One region of the Paenibacillus puldeungensis genome, then DNA from elsewhere that is predicted to be linked to it. Evidence: predicted binding sites of a transcription regulator. Region 1 holds the regulator's gene; each other region holds the start of a gene.
The links. Region 1 encodes Rex, which represses fermentation and respiration genes when NADH is low (regulators of the CRP and FNR family bind a similar motif). Its sites were predicted from a motif close to TTGTGAAATATTTCACAA; they were not measured.

Region 1 (6,750 bases):
TCCATCACTCATGTCTTATCAGCTTGGCATGGTGGCGGCGGAGTTTGATGTGCAGCACGATCGTCCACATCAGGCCGACAGTGATGCATTGGCAACGGCGCTCATTTTTTTGAAGTGCCTTGAAGAATGTGAAAGCCTACCGCTTCTGACCATACAGCGATTAGTGGATTTGTTTGCCGGCGAGGACAGCGACTTAGGTTGGTTCTTTGATGCGTTGCTTCAGGAAAAGGAACGCGAGGCAAATCCGAATGAAGGCGGATTTACGTACTATCGTCAATTTGCGCTGCAAGCTGAGGATTGGATGGATATCGAAACGCCTCGAAATGCGCTTTTGGACAATCCGCTGGAGGATATCACCTTCGAGCAGTTTATGGATCAGGTACGTGAACGTCTGCGTGAGCGCCTGCCGCAATATGAGGAACGGGAAGCGCAGAACATGATGCTTCATGAAGTGATGAAGGCCTTTGACGAGGACAAACATCTTTTGGTAGAAGCTGGAACAGGGACCGGAAAATCGTTAGGTTACTTACTTCCTGCAATATATCATAGCGTTAAACAGGATGAGAAGGTTATGGTAAGTACACATACGATTAACCTTCAGGAGCAGCTTAGAGAGCGAGATATCCCACTGCTGACCGAGGTCGTTCCGTTTCCTTTTCTGGCGGCTGTATTTAAGGGAAGACAACATTATTTGTGTCTGCGTAAATTTGAACATAAAATAAACAGAAGAGACTTCACAACGCCAAAAGAAGAGGTGATGACGGCTGCACAAATGATTGTGTGGCTGACACAAACGATAAACGGTGATGACGAGGAGCTTAACTTAGGAAATCGCGGAAATGATTTTTGGGAGACAGTCGCAAGCGAGTCCGATTCATGTTTAGGTCGTTCGTGTCCGTGGTTTCGAAAATGCTTCTACCACCGGGCGAAGCACGAAGCCGGTGTGGCGGATGTGGTCATCACGAATCATTCCAAATTGTTTACGGACATTCAGGCAGGTCATCAACTGCTTCCGGGCTATGAGCGTCTGGTCATCGATGAAGCACATCACCTGGAGGATGTGGCGGGCAAACATTTAGGGATTAATATGAAGTATTTTACAGTCATTCACACCTTAACCCGCCTATTCAAAGATAGTAAGACAGGCCAGTTTCCGAATTTGCGTATCCAGTTGCAAAGCTCGGTAAACGAAAAGTCGGCTGAGTGGTGCTCCGTTATTGACAGCTTTTATCCTACGCTTGTAGATGTGAAAGAGACCTGGGACAAGCTAAACGAGTTGCTGTTCACGCTTATGCCGGAACGCAGTGATGCTGCGCCTGGAGATCCTGGTCAATTCGTTTTTCGGCTGCTGCCGCATAAGAAGCCGAAGGATTGGGACACGCTGGCTGCGCTGGAGAACCAAATTTATGTCTCGCTTGGGGACGTGCTGCGCAAAGGAGAACGCCTGCTCAGTCAAATCAGGGAAGAGCAGGACGATATCGGATCGGAAAGCTTGCTGACCGACATCAGCGGTTTGCTTAAGGACTTGGGAACCGAACGCGAGGCGTTGCGCTTCTTCATGAAATTAGATGGCGAAGATACCGTCTATTGGATGGAGGGTAACGGAAACTATCGCAGCCGGTCTTTGCAAATGTATGCTGTTCCCATTGATGTGAGCGCCCAACTGAAGGAGTATTTTTTCGACAGTAAGAAAAGCGTGGTCATGACCTCGGCAACTTTATCGGTTGACAAATCGTTTCAGTACATGATCGAGCAATTGGGGCTGCAGGAAGCGGCCTCCGAGGATCGGTTGATCACCTCGATGCTGCCGTCACCGTTTAACTACCGGGATCAGGCATTGCTGGTCATTCCGAGGGATTTTCCTAGCGTCAAAGGAAGCGTTGGTGATGATCACTTCGTCACCACGCTGGTTCGGTCGTTGGCGGATACAGCCATCGCCACGAAGGGACGCATGCTCGTACTGTTTACGTCTTACCGCATGCTCCGCCAGGTTTACGACCCACTAAAGGAGCTGCTGTCCGCGGAAGGGATCACCGTCATAGGACAAGGCATGGACAGCGGCAGCCGTACGAAGCTGACCCGTCGGTTTCAGGGACAGGATGCTTCGGTATTGCTCGGAACGAGCAGCTTCTGGGAAGGAGTAGATATTCCCGGTGAGGCTTTAACGAGCTTAGCGATTGTACGTCTACCTTTTCAGCCGCCGAATCATCCACTTGTGGAGGCAAAGAGCGAACGGCTGCAGAAGGAGAAGAAAAATCCTTTTATGAAGCTGTCAGTGCCTCAGGCTGTCATTCGTTTTAAGCAAGGATTTGGACGACTCGTCCGTACCTCACAGGATCGGGGAATCGTGATCGTGTATGATACGCGCATCTTGGAATCATATTACGGAAAATATTTTCTATACTCTTTGCCAGGTCCGAAGATGGAGCATATGCCGCTTGGTCAAATGGTTCCACGCATATCGGAATGGTTGAATCCTGAGGAACAATCATAGTCCTCAATCTTGCGCCAGAATAGGGGGAAACAAAGTATGAAATCAGAAAAAATTTCGGATGCTGTCGTTCGCAGATTGCCGGTATACCTGCGTTTTCTGAATGAACTGAGCCGCCGCGAGGTACCTACGGTTTCTTCGCAAGAACTTGGCCAGAAGCTGGACCTCAATCCGGCGCAAATTCGTAAGGATCTCGCTTATTTCGGCGATTTCGGGCGAAAAGGCATTGGATACGATGTCGCTTATCTGATCGAGAAAATTCAAGAAATTTTGAATTTAGACCAGCAAATCAATGTTGCTTTGGTGGGTGCTGGTAATCTTGGTCAAGCACTATCTAACTATAATGCATACTTAAAAGATAACATGAAGATCGTGGCCGTTTTTGACGCTTCGCCTGAGAAGATCGGCAAGCAAATTAACAATATTACGATTCAGCCCATCGATGATCTAGGCGACATGGTCAAGGCTAATAACATCCGCATCGGAATTATTACAGTCCCGGATTTTGAGGCTCAACGCGTTGCTGATCAATTGGTTGAGGCTGGAATTAGAGCTATCTTGAATTTTGCACCGACGGTATTAAAGGTTCCGCCGGAAGTTCGAATCCATGCGGCTGACTTTACAACGGATTTGTTAAGCTTGGCTTATTATTTGGAGGATGGAAAGGAACCGGTAAGTTATGAGTCGTAAGTGGTTGATTAAGAATGGTACGTTTGCCGTGTTAAAGGAAGATTGTACCATCGTTCGCGGATATATGCTTGTGGAAGGGGATACGATCACTTACATTGGTGAACAGCGCCCGGAAGGCGTAGAAGGGGCCGAAACATTTGATGGCAAAGGATTGCTGTTCCTGCCTGGGCTCGTAAATACGCATGGCCATGCGGCGATGTCTCTTCTTCGTGGATACGGAGATGATATGGTGCTTCAAAATTGGCTGCAGGAAAAGATGTGGCCGATGGAAGCCAAGTTTACGGGGGCAGATGTTTATGCCGGAACAGCATTGTCCGTACTGGAAATGCTCAAAGGCGGAACAACGACGTTCCTCGACATGTATGACCATATGGACCAAGTGGCTAAGGTCGTTGAAGAATCGGGGATTCGCGCCGTATTGACGCGAGGGGTGATCGGCCTTTGTCCTCCTGAAGTTCAGGATCAGAAGCTGCAGGAGGCTATCCGTTTCGCCCGCGATTGGCACGGTAAAGCGGATGGACGGATCACGACTATGATCTCGCCGCACGCTCCTTACACCTGCCCGCCTGACTACATCGAGAAATTTGTTCAGGTGGCACATGATCTGGATCTTCCAATGCATACGCATATGTCGGAGACGCTTGCGGAAGTAGAGCAGAATGTCAAGGACTATGGGGCTCGGCCTGTAGAGCATCTGCGCAAACTTGGGATGTTCTCGCGTCCAACTTTGCTGGCGCACGCCGTGCATTTGACGGACGAGGAAATTTACGTGTTAGCTGCACATCATGTTGCCGTCTCGCATAATCCGGGTAGCAACCTGAAACTGGCCAGCGGTGTGGCTCGTGTTCCGGAGCTATTAAGCAAAGGGGTCGTTGTTTCACTGGGCACGGATGGCGCTGCGAGCAACAACAATCTCGACATGTTTGAGGAGATCAGGTTGGCTGCTCTGATTCATAAGGGTGTTTCCGGCGATCCTACCGCAGTTCCAGCATTAGAAGCTCTCAAAATGGGAACGGAGTATGGAGCGAAATCGCTCTTCATGCAAAACACAGGCAGGCTGGCTGCTGGGATGAAGGCGGATTTCATCGCGCTGAATACGGAGCAAGCTCATTTTCTGCCGAAAACGGACTACATTTCCCATGTCGTTTATTCCGCTGGTCCGAAGGATGTCGAGCATGTATGGATTAACGGCAAGCAGGTGGTTAAACACGGGGCCTGCCTCACGCTGGATGAAGAGAAGGTTCGCTTCGAGGCTCAGGCAGCATTTGAAGGTCTGCTAGCTCGCTAGATTACAGTTGGCAGTATCCGCAGCTTCAATCTGGCGGGTTCGACTGCCTACTTCGGAGAAAGGAAGAGAAGGTTGAGAAAGAGAACCAAATGGCTCCTGCTCTCCCTCCTGATCCTGCTGCTCGTGCTCTTTGGACTTCACCGCTTTTATATTTACGTTAATCAGGATTATTGGAATGGTGAGTCGGCAGCCATTCAGCAGGCAAAGCAGGAGTCGGGTCTGGTGGAAAGCGATCAAGTATGGAAGTCGGTATGGGATGAAGTGTGCTGGGTCGTCAAGGGCAAGGACGAATCTGGCCGAGATATGATGGTCTGGTTGAGAAAAGATCATGCACCGGAAGTACGGCTGTTATCGGAAGGCGTTTCGGAGGATCAGGTTCGGACCCTCATCAAGGATCGATTGCCTGGTATAAAGATCGTTCGACTGCTGCCGGGGGTCTATAACGATAAGCTCGTTTGGCAGCTATTCTATAAAGAGAAAGATCACCATTACTATCGCTTCTTCGATTTTAGTAAGGGGGAGCCGCTTGAGGAAGTGTTTACACTACCGAACCGGTAATGGCGATTTTACCAATTGTTAGCCTGGCCGTTATAAAGCGACTATTTGACAAAAGATGACTTCTGATATCCATCAGGAGTCATCTTTTTTTACGAAGATTACAAGGACGGCGCCCCCTACCAAGCTGCGGGCTCGTCGCCTGTTGCCCATCGCCCGTCGCCCAGTGTTGAGTAGATGTATTTAGTGCAGTTATTTCATCACGTTTGCAGGGTAGGAGAAAAGTAGATGCAAAAAATACAGCTAAATAGGGCTCGTAGGCTGATGAATGGGATTTAGGCCCGATTTAAATGTACATTTTGCAACTAAAGTGGGAAAAATGAACAGTTCGGACGGATTAGATGTACTTTTTACAACTACGTGCCGTACCTTTCGGTTGAATGCATATGGTCAAGAAGAAAAATTTACAGCAACAACGTTCAAAGGAGTCAATTGTTTTTTTACTTATAGGTTATTTTCAAAAGGTATGGACCCCATGCAGACTTTTATATTCCGAAGGAGTACATTTCTTCATGTTTTTAAAAACTCGATTGAAGGTGGGCAAACTCCCAAAGCCGGAGCTCATGGCCACTTCCATAATCGACAGATTCGGATCGATCAGCAGCTTTTCCGCATGCATGATGCGGTGTTGGCTTAAGTAGTGGTAATAGGACATGCCCATGTATTGCTTAAACAAACGCATGAAGTGAAATTTGCTGAAGCCGGAGAGCTCGGCGAGGTGCTCAACCTGAATATCCTCGGTGCAGTGCTCATTGATATACGTGCAGACTTGCATAAGCTTATCGATGTATTTGTGCTGCTGTTTCTGACCTTTTCGGTGAGAAAAACGGCGTTCCCGGTTCATAAAATGGCGTCCGAGCAAAACGAAGAACTGGATGAGCATCGCATAGGCAGAGGCCTCTTTAAGAAGTGCTTTGCCGAAATATTCACTTGTCAAATCGTGCAAGAGCGATTTCAAAGCCTCGTGCAGCTCAGGTTCCTGATCGGAAGTGATGACAAGGCAGGGGCGGAGTAAATGATACGTGGAATCTAAGCCGTTCAAATGATAGAGCAGGGCGCAATCAAATTGCAAAATGATCCGCTCTCCGGTATTAGGAGCAAAAAGCTGATGCAGTTCGCCGGGCGGGATAATCATAATGTCCCCGGGGTTTAGAACATGCTGGGTACCGTCCACAACTGCGGTGTAAATACTTTCGAGCGGCATGATTACTTCGGCGGCGGTATGCCAATGGATCGGGTAATCCTCGGCTTCTTTATTCAAGTAAATACGTATTCCAAAATGTTCTCGATAGGAGACGGTTTCCTTGGAGCCATCCAGCATTTCGATCAACTGCAACCCACCCTTTCTTTGGTCAGATTGATGAAGCACTCCGATCAAATCAAAGACATTCACTCCCAATCTATCACATCGCTGCGTGGCCAATTGAGCAATATTTGAGGAGCCGAAAGCTAAATTCACGAAGAAACCGCCAAATGTATGCCGATATAATAAAGTAGAGTGAAACCGTATTCAAAATGATATCATGCATTTGTCATATTTTACAATTCAAATCTTATATTCTCAAATGAAGGACAGGTGGGGTTTCCATGGTCGAACTAGTTCATGACGAAGAGAAGATCAATGAGTACAAACTACGCTCGAAGCAGCTTGTTTCACAAATGACCCTTGATGAAAAGATCCATCAAATGGTGCATACTGCCCCAGCCATCGAGCGGCTGAATGTGA
Region 2 (6,750 bases), on a different contig from region 1:
AAAGGGGAGCTAATATTTGAGTAATTTTCTGACGAAAGTCATCATGGATTTTTTTATCGCCTTCGGGATTGTTATCGGAGGGGCCATGGTAGGCGGCATTGGCGCGGTTGTCACCTTGCAGCCTCCGACACATACAATGCTGGACGTTGCCTCGCGGATTAAGATTTGGGCGCTGGCCGCTGCGGTTGGAGGAACGATCGACCCGATGCGGGTCATCGAGAGCAATTTTTTTGATGGGAACCTTTCGCCGGTCATTAAACAAATCTGCTTCCTGCTGTTCGCTTTTCTGGGAGCTCATATGGGATCGGAGCTGGTAAGATGGATGTGTGGAGGAAACCGGGGATGAATGAAACAAAGCCGCCGGAGCTTTCCAGTTTCCGGAGGTTTATGCAACTCGCTGCCGTTTTCATTTTTGGCATGGTCGTTGGGAGCATCGCGTACAATGTCATTTATCAGACAAGCTACAACATGCTCTGGATTCAGAACAAGGATTTAAAAATCCAACTAGAACAGGCAGAAGAAGATATCCGAACGCTGAAAAAATACAACAAACGGTCCACGGTAATTAAAGAGATCAAGGTTCGCGTGGAAGAAAGAGATCCTCCGCTAGACTCGCTTGCGGTAAAGGAGGTCGCCCAGCAGCTTCATGACGAACTGGAAGTGCTTCGCGGCCGGAGTATTTTCGAGATTGACACCGATGCAAAAATGGCCCGCACGCTCTTGAATCGTAAAATTTACTTGGTCCGTGAAAAGGAATATAGCATCCAGATCAAAACGATGCTCGTTAGCGAAGGCGTGCTTCAAGTATGGGTCGATATGCGTCCGTATGTGCGGCTCTAAATTTTCATGGTACAATATGGATGGTTAAGGCAGTCTATCCATTTTCACACCCATTTCCCTGGGTATGCCCTACCTTTAAATGCAAAACCTGCATCTAACATCAAACATTGACGGGGGCGAGCCGATATGAAGACAAGCTTTCCTTCCAGTTGGCGACGAAAAAATAAAGGTGGAAGCCATAACTTCCACCCCTAACTTGCGCAGGTTCACATGCAAAACTGAATTTTCAAAAAGGAGCTGTATAATTTATGGTCCAAAGTATTCAATACGTCTTATATGCTGGACTTATCATCACTTGTATATGTTCTGTTTTTTTCAGCTTTAAGTCGCGCCGCTCGGTCGATCCTGCGATTCGTGGATTGTCGGCCGCCAAAACTAACATCAGCATGGGAGGAATGCTCATCATCCTCGCACTCATACAAATGTTTATGTTTAGCGGTTCATCGCTTCGCGTCGTGATCGGTGCCCTTTTTATGGTCCTAGGTGCTTTCAACATTTTCGCCGGAATACGCAATTATGGCTATTTCTCACGCAGCAAGGCCGAGTAGCCGTCAGGCTTGGCGAAACTTAAGCATGATCAATTGATTGCAGTGCCATGACCGCTTTCGAAATAAGGCTGTCTTGATACGTAATCATAATTTCGAGTTTGCAGGCCCGGCGGCTCATTTCGAGTAGTACCGGTGTAACAACAACGGGGTTTTCGATTTGTACCGGACGTACGAAATAGGTCGTAATACTATCGACGACAAAGTCTCCTCCGCTGATGTCCTTGGCAGCTCGAAGGCCGGCTTGGGTCATCAGTGAAGTCAATACGCCATGGGATATGGTCCCGAGATCCGTGGCCATTTGCGGGGTAATCATCCCCCTAAAGAACAGCTTGCCCTCCGCATCGCGCTCCTCGGCAAAGCCGTTCCACATCAAATGCTCGAACGTCTCACCCATTTGCGGCTGATTGCGCACGTCCCTCATCGCTTGAAGTACTTCCCGTCGGGTCACCGAGGAAACAAGCTTGCGGTTGCGGTCGACGACCGGGAGAAAATCGATCCCCTCCCAAACCATAATTTGTGCGGCTGAAGCGAGGGAGGTCTGCATTCCTACCGTAATCGGATGGCGAGTCATACATTTTTCAATTACCTGATCGCCGTTTAGTTCTTCTACGTTTTTACGGCTGACGATCCCGATCACCCGGTTCCATTCATCTACTACCGGGAAATGCTGATTTCCTGTTTCCAAAGACAGCTGATCAAAATCGGAAATGTTGCTCGTCACCTTCAGCATATTCACCCGAGGCTTTCTGGCGACGATATCCTCCACCAGCATAATCTTCTTCTTGATCAAGCGGTCGAACAACGCACGGTTAATCATCGAGGCAACCGTGAAGGTATCATGGCGTGAAGAAATGATCGGAAGAGACAATCGGTCCGCCAGCGCTTTGACTTCGCGGCTCGTCCCAAATCCCCCCGTGACAAGCACGCCCGCTCCCTGTTCCAGGGCTAGCGAATGAGCATTTTCCCGGTTCCCAATAATAAGCAGGCTGCCAGCATCGATATAGCGGGCCATAGCGTCGATTTTCATTGCCCCGATCACATATTTATGAAGCGTCTTGTCTAACCCATCAGCCCCGCCTAACACATGTCCTTCAACAATTTCCACCACATCGCCGAAAGACAGCTGATCTGAAATATTCCGCGGTTTCTTTTCCACACGAACGGTTCCAATCCGCTCCTTGGTGATGACGATCCCGAGGTTCTCCGCTTCTTTAACCGCCCGATAAGCCGTACCTTCGCTAACTCCCAGACTTTTTGCCAGCTTACGTACGGAAATTTTCGTTCCGATCTTAAGCCCTTCGATGTGCTGAAGCAGTTGCTCGTGTTTTGTCACACTTTCTTCTTGTTCCTCCAACTGTTATACCCCCCTCCCCGAATCTGTACTACTCTGTACCTATTATACACGAATTAATTGCAAAAAAAAGCGCTTAATTGTGGGGTTTTCCACTTTTGTGATTTGTATCACATTTGCTTTATCCGCCACTGTTATAATGATGGCAAATGCTTAAATTTTTAAGTTACAGGAGGAATTTGTGATGAATTCAATCAAAACTACCGTTAATGCTACCGAATATCCGCCGCAATTGAAGCATAAAACGATTTTTTCTGCCTATAATGACCTGCAACCAGGAGAAGCGATGTTACTCATCAACGACCATGATCCGGTGCCTCTGCGGTTTCAATTTGAAGCGATGCATGCCGGACAATTCACTTGGGAGTATATTGAGCAAGGTCCGGACACGTTCCAAGTGAAGATCGGCAAAGTCCAAGCCTAGGAGGAATGAACTGTGGCCACAATCACGGTAGTCGATGCGAAGACGATCAAAATCGCCGTGGAGATCGAGGACGCTTTGCGCATGATTGAGGAAGCGGAGAGCAACCTCGAGCTCTATGCAAATGAAATTCTAACGATCGCTGACAAAATGCCGGAATTTAAGTACACATACTTTTGTTTTTATGCCTATGACACGGCTGCATTATTTGAGAAAATGCTCGGTATCGACCCAAAGCAATACCTTTCATTCTCACTCGATGCGCCCGATGCCTTTTTCTATACTTTATATGGCGGTATGAAAGGGTTAAGCGGTATGGCCCGTCTTTGCTGTACGCTGGCTCTTGAAAATCCTGATTTGGAGGTAAGTGTTTAATGGATTCCTCAAATACGAAAAAGAATCGCATCGTTGAACTGGATGTACGTCCACAGTTACGTTCAGGCCAAGAGCCGTTTCAAATCATTATGGAGGCTTTCGAGCAGCTGGCAGACGATCACTGGAAGGTAACTTTTCAACCTGAACAGTAAACTGATTGGACTGTTGAGGAGACACAAAAAAAACCTGACGGTGATTTTCCGTCAGGTTTTTTTGATTTTCTTTTCTCTCACAGGCCCTGTCCGCTCTTTCCCTCCTGCTGCCACTTCGTCTCCCACTCCCGAAACTTAGCCCTGCGAATCGTATCCAGAGCTCGCTGCTTCTCCTCGCTTACACCTAATATAAAATGGAGATGAGCACCGATCACTAAAAAAGCGAATCCCGCCCATACGGCACCAAATAGAGAAATCCAACCACTACCGGGCTTGAAGGAAATTAGAGGCAGCGCGTAAACGAGCATCCCTAACGCCAAAACCAAATAGATAACATGCTTCCATTTGCTTGTCTTCTTCACCGTTTTCATTTTCCGCAGCTCCTTCATTTCATAGAATACGAGATATGTTGCTTCGTTCTTTAGGCTCTACTCTATTTCTATGAAGGAAAACGAAAGAATATGAGAGTCTTTTTTGCTTCCTTTTACATTTCAGGACCGTACAAATGCTGCAGACTGTCTGTAATGATCTTGTTTACATCCTGGATTATGATGCTAAGGCGGCGTTCCGCATCGAACAGACGGCGGATATTCAGATTGAGGCTCAGCACCTCAAACACCTTCTCCATCTGCTCCATCTCCTCGGGAGACGGCATATCTCCAGCCATCATGCGCTGCTGTAGTTCATTTTGGCGGGTTCTGAAGTCGTCCAGCATGCGTTTGCTTTCCGGATCGACGTCCACAAGCTTCATCGCTGCCGTAATTTCTGCCACTTCCTGACTGTCCTTCAAGGCTGCAGCCAAATCATGGGCTTTGTCGTAAATATTCATTTGTTTTCCTCCTAATAGTAGTTTACTCTAAAATGAAATATGTTCTCTTGCTATCCAATCCATAGCATGAGGAGAGATTGAAACAGACCAATGATCCCCCCAAGCAGCACCCCAAGCCAGGTGATCGCCCGGAACTCTTTGCCAGACACACTAAGAATCACTTCCTCCAGACGCTCGACCGGAAACTTCTGTACCTGCTCCTGCACTAGCTGCGGCAGCCTTACTGCCTGGATCACTGACGGGATCGCTTTTACGATCAGACGCACTAACCGATCCGTCACCGCGGGGATGTTTGCTTTGGCATGATGCTTCCATGAGCTCAGTAGAGAACGGATCGGCACAGCTTCCGCATGCTGGATCCACCGCTCCACCGGGAGACCCTCGAGCTTGCCGGTGATCCATCCTATCGCCTCTTCCCCGGTCAACGACGCCAGCAGCTCTGCAACCGGCTTTTCTCCATAAAGCTCAAGGCGAACTTCAATCGCCCGCGCCGTTTTGAGGATGGCTTCTTCGCCACGTAGAGCACGAACAAGCGCCGGCGTAAGCTTTTGCACCAGTTTATCCTCGTCCATGAAGATTGCCGCCATCATTCCAAGAAAGCCACCGGCTTTATCCATCATCCCTGCCGCCATTTTCGACAGCATGCGTTGTCCCGATGCGGACAACAACTCTTCCTCGACTACGTGTAAAATCGCTTCGGCCGCAGTTCTGCTCCACTGTTTGCGATTCTCCTCAGACCAGCCTGGGATGAGCTGCTTCAGCGGCAAGCCTCCCCACTCGAAGCGCTGCCACATTTGCTCAAATCCACGAGTAGCCGCTTGTTTGGCTAAGTCCGCTAGCCTTAATCGAAGCGACTCCCATTCCTCCTCGGTCCACACCTTTAATGCAGCATCCCGAAGCGTTAAGTCGCTTTCATCCCAGCGATCAAGCCATTCATTCAGACGTTCCTCCGCTCGGCTGCGGAAGGAAGGCTTGAGCACCGATTCCTGCAATCCCTCCGGCGTGACCAGGTACTCGGCTACCACCTTGCCAAGCGACTCGGCGATATCATCCCGACGTTTAGGAATCAACCCTGGCGTAAAAGGGACATGAAACTTACCTATGTATACCGGATTTCTCGGATGAAACAGCATTTTAATCGCATAATGGTTCGTAATTCCACCTACAAAGGCAGCTACCCCCACGCTAATCAATACGTAAAGCCAATCTTCCACTTCTTTCCTCCCTCATTCTCTTAGGCTGTTGCCCGATCTAACGCCCATTCTTTCACCAGAACAATTCGCTCTAGGTTCACGTCTCCAACGCAAAAAAGCACCATTCCCGCCCTTACGAAGCGGCATCTAAACGGGCATAGGTTAATCACCAAGGATTCTATGTCCTCATATGATGCATTACATGCATTTAACACAGATGATCTTTAATTACATCCGAGACTCAAGCCAAGCTTGGAAGGAGATCCGCTACATGCCCTCCAAAAAAATAACAGTACAGATCATGAGTCCGGGCATTCTGGAAGACGATATTCTCGTGCTCGGAGACAACTTGATCAAACAATGGAAAATACCGACGCATCTTTCACTCCTGCTCGCTTTTGGATCATTCCGGCATCGCGTCAAAGTCATCCCGTTATCCAGAACTGACGGAGTTCGAATGAGTCAGGAACTTGCCAGAAAAATGGGGATTCAGCAAAAGTCACCGCTTCGTCTCACCTACCGACCACACTCTTCTACTATTCAATTTGGCCCTTTGCTCGGTGTGCTTCTCAGTCAGGATTATCCGGGAAATCCGGAAAAGCCCTTTGGTCAGATTACCCTGTTCTGCAAGGAACTCGTCAATGCGTGTTATCGGCAAGGGGTCTACGTCTACTTTTTTACGCCGAAGCATATCGGTACAAATTCCGGGCAGCTGTCGGGTTGGGTTTACGGAAACGGTTGGAAGCAAACCCAGGTCCCTGCCGCAGACGTATTCTACAACCGCCTTACCTCGCGAAAACTGGAGAATAAACCTAGCGTACAGCATTTCATGAAAGAAGTAAAATCCCGATACGGAAGCCATTTTTTCAATGAAAAATATCTCGATAAGAACGAGGTATTCGAGGCGCTCTCCCACGACGCTTCGCTGCTGCGATACTTGCCAGAATCCCACCTGTTTCGAAATTTCGCGATGCTGAAAACGATGTGCAGCAAATACTCCACCGTTTTTTTGAAACCGGTCAAAGGCAGCCTAGGTAAAGG
Region 3 (6,750 bases), on a different contig from region 1:
ATGCACCAGACCTGCAAGCATAAAGATGAGGAAGCTGCCCAGTACGGTAATCATCAAGCTCTCCAGCGGCAAATTGAATGCGCCATAAGATTCCTGTCCACTCGGCATCATCGCGAGGATCGGCTGAGCCCAAGGATAAAACGGGGCAAATGTCGATGAGTTTACGATGAGCAGGTTTGGTATCGTGAACGATACATTCACAGCGAGCGGAGCAGCGAAGCTGGACCAGGTTAGCGATACGCCGAGCTGCAGAGCGACTAGCGGCAGGCAAGCAATGAGGCCGCCGATCAGGCTGACAGCGATCATGTCCCACGGAATCGGGGCAGCGATGCCTTTTACCCAGGCTGCCAAAAGAAGTGCGCCTAAAAAGATAGCCTGACAGATGATCAGCAATACGAACACAACGGTAAACTTGGCAAAGTAGACGGCGGTACGTGAAACCGGCAGAACGAGGAGCTGTTTCCAGCCACCCCCGATATGTTCATAACGGCAAATGTATGCCGGGAATAATCCGGCCATAATCGGGAGAAAGAGAAGTCCATGCAGCATGACCATTGCCGTTAGCAGTACTGGCCACTGGTCTTCGATGGAAGGGAGTTTTACCGAAACCCCAACCAACAAGGACAGAAGCGGGCTGGCGAACAGAACGATCCATAGGCGGGACTTTGACATCTTCAACCGTTCCGACGCAAGGACATTCAGAAACGTCTTCATATTAATCAACATCCTTTCGGTTGAAGTGAATCAGTCCGACGAGCAAAATGGCCAATCCCGTGGCCGCTCCGGCGGTAATGAACCAAATCTGATGCGGACCTAAAAATCCGAAAAGTGGCCAATTGAGCGGGAACCACTCCGACAGGTTCATCGTGAATGGAGATACGATAGATACCGTCACGCCCAGGGATACCGGCAGAGACTGGTTACGGAAAGTCAACGAGAGCCAAAGCTGAAGGGCCAGCAGCGGCAGCGCGCCCAAGAGCGGGTAGAATCCCATCGTAGCAACCTGATCAAAGGGAATATCTGCGGCGCCAAATCCGAAGCATAGTCCCAGTATGATCGTGCCAATCGTAAGCAGTATGCAGGATACACACAGTAGCAGGAAGCAGAGCAGAAACTTTGCGCTAAATACAGCCGTACGCGATATCGGCAGTGCAAGAAGCTGCTTCCAGGAGCTGAGTTGATGCTCGACATTCGCCACAAGTGAACTAACGAGCGTGCAGCCAAGATAAAGGGCGATCGGTACAAAAATCATAATATTCTCAATCAAACCGCCCCATGGATCTTTGGCATACTGTTTCATTAAGTAGTCAAAGCGAAGCCCGTAATTGAGCGCCTGCATGGCGATAAGTCCGATCGGGGCCAAAAAGATCAGAAACCAGATTCCTTTCCGGCGAATCTTCAGAAAATCCGCCGACAGCGAACGAAACATCATGACGCGGTCCCCTCCCCGATGACCTGCATGAAGATGTCCTCCAGGGATTTCTTATTTTGTTCTACCCGGTAGATGGCATGTCCGTTCTCAACCAGGGCTTTCACCAGAGTTGCTACCTGCGGGTCTTGCATCCCCGGGAACGTCAGCAGTCCATTTTTCAACGTGCCAACCGCTCCCATGTCGCGAGCAATCCACAGCGCCGAATCAGGCTCGGATACAACAAACTCCATATCACTGACGGATTCCAGACGCAAGTTCTCAATCGTATCCTGGAACACCATCTGTCCCTCGCGGATTATTCCGACGGTGTTGGCCATCAGCTCCATTTCCCCAAGCAGGTGGCTGGAGACGAGGACGGTGATCCCATACTGCTTCGGCATGCTCTTGATCAGCTCGCGAATTTCGTGAATCCCGGTAGGGTCGAGTCCATTGGTCGGTTCATCCAGAATGAGCAGGTCCGGGCTGCCGAGCAAAGAGGCAGCAATACCGAGCCGCTGCTTCATCCCGAGCGAAAATCCCTTAACCGGTCTGCGCGCCTCGCTGGTAAGCGAGACAATTTCCAATACTTCATCGATACGAGACTTCGGCACCTGCAAAATCCGGCGAATCGCCTCCAGATTGTCGAAGGCGCTTAGGTGCCCGTAATAGGACGGATATTCGACCAGAGAACCGATACGGCGCAGGATCGCCAATTTGTCTTTTTGCAGCTCCTTCCCGAAAATACGGATCGAACCGGCTGTTGGTTGGATGAGCCCGAGCAGCATCCGGATGGTCGTCGTTTTTCCGGCCCCGTTTGGTCCGAGAAAACCGTAAATATCTCCCTTAGCAATTTCTAAATTCAAATGGTCCACTGCGGCGCGGCCGCGATATTTTTTCGTTAAACCTTGCGTTTGAATGATCAATTCACTCACGATTATCACCTCGAGAACTATCATATCGTCCGAAGTTTAAACGTGAAGTGGGGGCAAGTTTAAGTTTTGTTTAAAAAGCGGCCGGGAAAATGTACATTCGTGTGCCCGCGCTGGACGATTCCGTTTCCCGTATCAGGTGCATTTCCCTCAGCAGCAAATCGACGATTTGCAGTCCCAGCCCGGCCCCGCTGGCCTGGGAAGCTACCTCCATACCGGGACCGTGGTCGCTAATAACGAGTGCGGTGACGTTTCGCCATGGCTCCAGCGTGATGCCGACGTAACCGCCCGATCCTGCGTGGCGGACCAGGTTTTGAAACAGGTTGTCGAGCACCCGGCGCAGACCCTGCTCATCGATTTGCCAATACAGTGGCTCATCGTCCGGTAGATCGATGTCTGGGGAGATTCCGGCTTTTTCCCAAACCGGATACCAAGCAGCCGCGCTTTGCCGAACAATCCGCAGCACGTCCTTTTTCTCCAGATTGACGGCATAACGTCCGCTGGATAGCAAATTATAAGATAACAGATGATCCATGAGGACGGATAAATCTGTTATCTTCGTTTCCATGAGGGTCAGCGATTGCTTCCCATGCTCGGACAAAGGTTCCTCACGAAGCGAATACAAGTGACTGGCGAGCACTGTCAGTGGCGTTCGCAAATCATGGGACAGGTGGCTGATCAGATTTTTGCGCAGTTCTTCTTCCTGATGTTCCCGTTTCTTGCTGCTCTCCAGTTGATAAACCATACGGTTGAAGGCTTGCTCCAAACGGCCGATTTCGTCCGGACGTCCCGCCTGGATCGGCGCAGGCATGCCGTCCTTTTGCGTGAGAGTCATCCCATATTCCAGACGCAGCAGTCTTTTACGAATATCCCGGAAAAACAAATAGGACAGCAAAATGAAAAAACCTAGCAACAAAGCGATAATTACCCCGAAGAAGCGGCCGTCATCCGGCCCATCGTGAGCAGTGCGGTTGAGAAAGCGGCGCGGCAGCTCCAGCACCATGAATCCCTGCCGCATCTTCTCGTTTCCGCCGATAAAGGCGACGACCGTGAAGGGGTCGGAGTTGGACCTATTTTTCATAAATGCGATCGTATCCTCCAGAGACCATTTGGTTGGCAGGTCGGTTTGCTTAGGAAGCTGCAGGTGTGTAGTTCCCGAGGAATCCACCCAGTACAGCGAGGCATCGGCATATTTGCGTTTGAGCTCTCTAAGCTTGTTGTCAATCGCTTCCGGCTTGGCATTACGCAGCGACAGTGCCTCTTTGTGCCATCTGTTCTCCACATCGGTTCCGGTCCCGTAGGGGAGCGTTTTTGTGTACGGCTCATGCGGGTGAATCATATAACTGACGCCCCAGGAGGCGATATAGCTGATCGGAATCAGAATGGGTATAAAAATAAGCGCCAAAACGTTGATCAGCACATACCGCGTAAGCAGCGAGTTTTTAAACTTGTAAATCGGCTTGAGCTTCATGCTTTCACCCGATACCCGATGCCGCGAATCGTCTCAATGACTTCAGGGTTCGCGGGATCTCTTTCGATTTTTTCGCGCAGATGGCGAATATGTACCATTAATGTTTTATCTCCATCAAGGTAAGTTTCACCCCATACGGCTTCATAAATTTGTTCTTTAGTCAGAATTTGCCCCAAATGACGGAGCAGAAAGATGAAAATGTAATACTGCTTACCGGTCAGGACAATTTCTTCGCCTGTATCTTGATTAAAGATTCGATTTTCCTTTTCATGAATGAGTAAATGCTTGATCCGCAGTGGCTGCGCATCTTGGCTTCCACTGCGGCGCAGCAGCACCTCTATGCGGGCTACCAGCTCGTCCGGGTGGAACGGCTTGGTCAAATAATCGTCAGCAAATTTGAGCCCTTGCAGCTTGTCATCGATCGAAGACCGAGCAGACAGCATCAATATAGGAAGCTCAGGGTATTGTTTCTTGAGCCGACCACCGACAGTGAATCCATCCAGGCCGGGTAGCATCACGTCCAGAATCACAAGCCCGCATGCGGCTGCTTCCTCTACAGCACGTTCACCGCTCGTTAGCCAGGTTACGGCATAGCCGCGGTCCTGCAAATTTTGGCTGACCCATTCGCCGATTTCCTTGTCGTCTTCAATATATAGCAGATGTGTACTTGTCATCACGGTCCCCTCCTGACTCTATTTTGGCAAAATCCCAGCAAAAAAGAAACGGCCTGTTTCTCATTCCCGTTCAGTTTGTGAGTGGAATCACAAATACGACCCTTGTTGTATGCTACGTTGGATACGAGAATAATTATCATTCAAATTTTAGTGAATGAAGGCGGCGATCGCAGATGACGAAAACGATTGATTTGCGCAAAACCGTATATGAGCTGTGCTCGGCGGATCCCGGTATACTGGACGTCATGGTGGAGCTTGGATTCGAGCAAATCGCCAAACCGGGGATGCTGCAGAGCGCAGGACGTTTTATGACGATTCCAAAAGGAGCCAGATTGAAAAAGATCGGTCTGGATACGATAAAATCAGCTTTTCAGGCGAGAGGCTACGAAATTATAGAGTAAATTATTTACGATATGGGAGGAACGAAATATGAGCGAACTGATCAATAACCGCGAGCACAGCGTGCCGGAGCAAGGGCGCCGTCAGGAGCTGCTCAAGCAAATCATCAAGGAGCTTCATCAGGGGAAAAGCGTTGAGGAAGTCAAAGCACGTTTTGAGGAAGCGGTCGGCGACGTGACGGTCACGGAAATTTCCGCGATGGAGCATGCGTTGATGGAAGAGGAAGGCATTCCGGTGTCCGAAGTACAGCGTCTGTGCTCGGTGCATACAGCGATCTTCAAAGGCTCGATTGAGGAGATTCACCGCTCGTCCAAGCCGGAGGAGCAGCCTGGTCATCCGGTGCACACGTTCAAGCTGGAAAATCGCGAGATTGAGCGCCTGGTAAACTTTAAGCTGCAGCTGCATCTGGATAAGTTCCGCAAGGACGACCGCGAGGAGATTGTCTTTAAGCTGCTGGAGGACCTCAGCCTCCTTCTCGATCTTGATAAACACTACAGCCGGAAGGAAAATCTGTTGTTCCCTTACCTTGAGCGGTACGGCATTTACGGCCCGACTACTGTGATGTGGGGCGTCGATGACGGCATCCGCGCCATGATCAAAGAGGTCAAGGGCAAACTGGGGAACGGGGAAACGGATAAAGAGGAAATTTGCGGCGATCTGGAGCGTATCATTAAGGAAGTCAACGAGATGATCTTTAAGGAAGAAAATATTTTGCTGCCGATGGCATTGGAGAAATTGACGGAGGACGAGTGGGTCAAGATCGCTCGGGAAAGCGATGAGATCGGATTTTGTCTGACGGCTCCGGAACGGGAATGGATTCCCGAACGCGTGCCGCTGCCAGATGAGGAAGGCGGCAATCCAGCGGAGGGCGGCAGGTCGGATTCAAATCCAGAGCAGGGCCATGCGCCGCAGGGCTTCGTGAAGTTCGAAACGGGCCTATTATCGATGGAACAGCTCGAAGCGTTGATGAACCATCTGCCGGTGGACCTGACGTTTATTGACGAGAATGACGTGGTTCGTTACTTCTCCCATGGCAAGGAACGGATATTCGCTCGGACCAAGGCTGTAATTGGCCGTACCGTGCAGAATTGCCATCCGCCGCAAAGCGTACATGTCGTTAATAAGCTGCTGGCTGATTTCAAAGCCGGCCGGAAGGATTCCGAGGATTTCTGGATTCAAATCAAAGACAAATTCGTGTACATCCGCTACTTTGCGGTGCGCAGTGAAGACGGACGATACCTAGGCACTCTGGAATTTACGCAAAATATCGCCCCGATTCGCGAGCTTGAGGGACAAAAGCGAATTTTATCTTAGTTTGGTTGCCTTCAGCCCCAACTTTCGCTAACAGCGAAGGAGGGGGCTTTTTTTACTGAGTCAGCGTGTTGGAAACTAAGCTTAACTAAACGAAGTGATGTAAATGTAGGAATCGGTAATCTACGTCAAATAGATGCACAAAATACATTTAGATTGAGCGGCGACCTGGGGTCGGACGTGGTCGGGTCAAGGTAAAGGACATACGGAATACCTGCTCTTCTTTGCTCCTGCTTGTGATCAACTTCATATACCACAATCCCTTGTCTCCCTAGGGTTTTGCGTATCCTGCCTTCTCTTGACCGAACGGGAGGGTTCGCTTATAGTTGGTACGTAGGAGCAAAATGGCCCAAACAGGCAGTTCTAATCCGTAACCTACGGATTTAGGACACAGGAGATTAAAGCTCTATTTAGCGAAAAATACTAACCAAACCGATTTACCATATTATTTGAGAAAAAGGTGGCTTGTGAAATGTCTGAAAAAATCTACATCGGTGTTGACCTAGGCGGTACGGCAATCAAAGTCGGCATTTGTAATGAAGAAGGGCAGCTGCT

Region 2: ACFQ3W_RS18900 (DUF2249 domain-containing protein) is a predicted target of Rex. The motif match lies at 2,838-2,855, and genes of this name have one in related genera.
Region 3: ACFQ3W_RS02940 (DUF1858 domain-containing protein) is a predicted target of Rex. The motif match lies at 4,561-4,578, and genes of this name have one in related genera.

The regions. Positions count from the first base shown of each region.
Region 1 is NZ_JBHTLM010000020.1:29,398-36,147, forward strand. It holds gene dinG (ATP-dependent DNA helicase DinG) at 1-2,494, shown strand, start outside; gene ACFQ3W_RS21040 (redox-sensing transcriptional repressor Rex) at 2,504-3,181, shown strand; gene ACFQ3W_RS21045 (amidohydrolase) at 3,171-4,469, shown strand; gene ACFQ3W_RS21050 (cell wall elongation regulator TseB-like domain-containing protein) at 4,542-5,027, shown strand; gene ACFQ3W_RS21055 (AraC family transcriptional regulator) at 5,482-6,483, opposite strand; gene ACFQ3W_RS21060 (glycoside hydrolase family 3 C-terminal domain-containing protein) at 6,612-6,750, shown strand, end outside.
Region 2 is NZ_JBHTLM010000016.1:3,566-10,315, forward strand. It holds gene ACFQ3W_RS18880 (YtrH family sporulation protein) at 17-346, shown strand; gene ACFQ3W_RS18885 (hypothetical protein) at 343-840, shown strand; gene ACFQ3W_RS18890 (YtpI family protein) at 1,089-1,388, shown strand; gene ACFQ3W_RS18895 (DRTGG domain-containing protein) at 1,408-2,742, opposite strand; gene ACFQ3W_RS18900 (DUF2249 domain-containing protein) at 2,924-3,163, shown strand; gene ACFQ3W_RS18905 (hypothetical protein) at 3,176-3,535, shown strand; gene ACFQ3W_RS18910 (hypothetical protein) at 3,535-3,687, shown strand; gene ACFQ3W_RS18915 (hypothetical protein) at 3,765-4,058, opposite strand; gene ACFQ3W_RS18920 (YlbF family regulator) at 4,172-4,516, opposite strand; gene ACFQ3W_RS18925 (DUF445 family protein) at 4,567-5,730, opposite strand; gene ACFQ3W_RS18930 (YheC/YheD family endospore coat-associated protein) at 5,981-6,750, shown strand, end outside.
Region 3 is NZ_JBHTLM010000002.1:23,641-30,390, forward strand. It holds gene ACFQ3W_RS02915 (ABC transporter permease) at 1-714, opposite strand, end outside; gene ACFQ3W_RS02920 (ABC transporter permease) at 716-1,432, opposite strand; gene ACFQ3W_RS02925 (ABC transporter ATP-binding protein) at 1,429-2,343, opposite strand; gene ACFQ3W_RS02930 (sensor histidine kinase) at 2,414-3,811, opposite strand; gene ACFQ3W_RS02935 (response regulator transcription factor) at 3,808-4,485, opposite strand; gene ACFQ3W_RS02940 (DUF1858 domain-containing protein) at 4,659-4,886, shown strand; gene ACFQ3W_RS02945 (DUF438 domain-containing protein) at 4,915-6,198, shown strand; gene ACFQ3W_RS02950 (ROK family glucokinase) at 6,668-6,750, shown strand, end outside.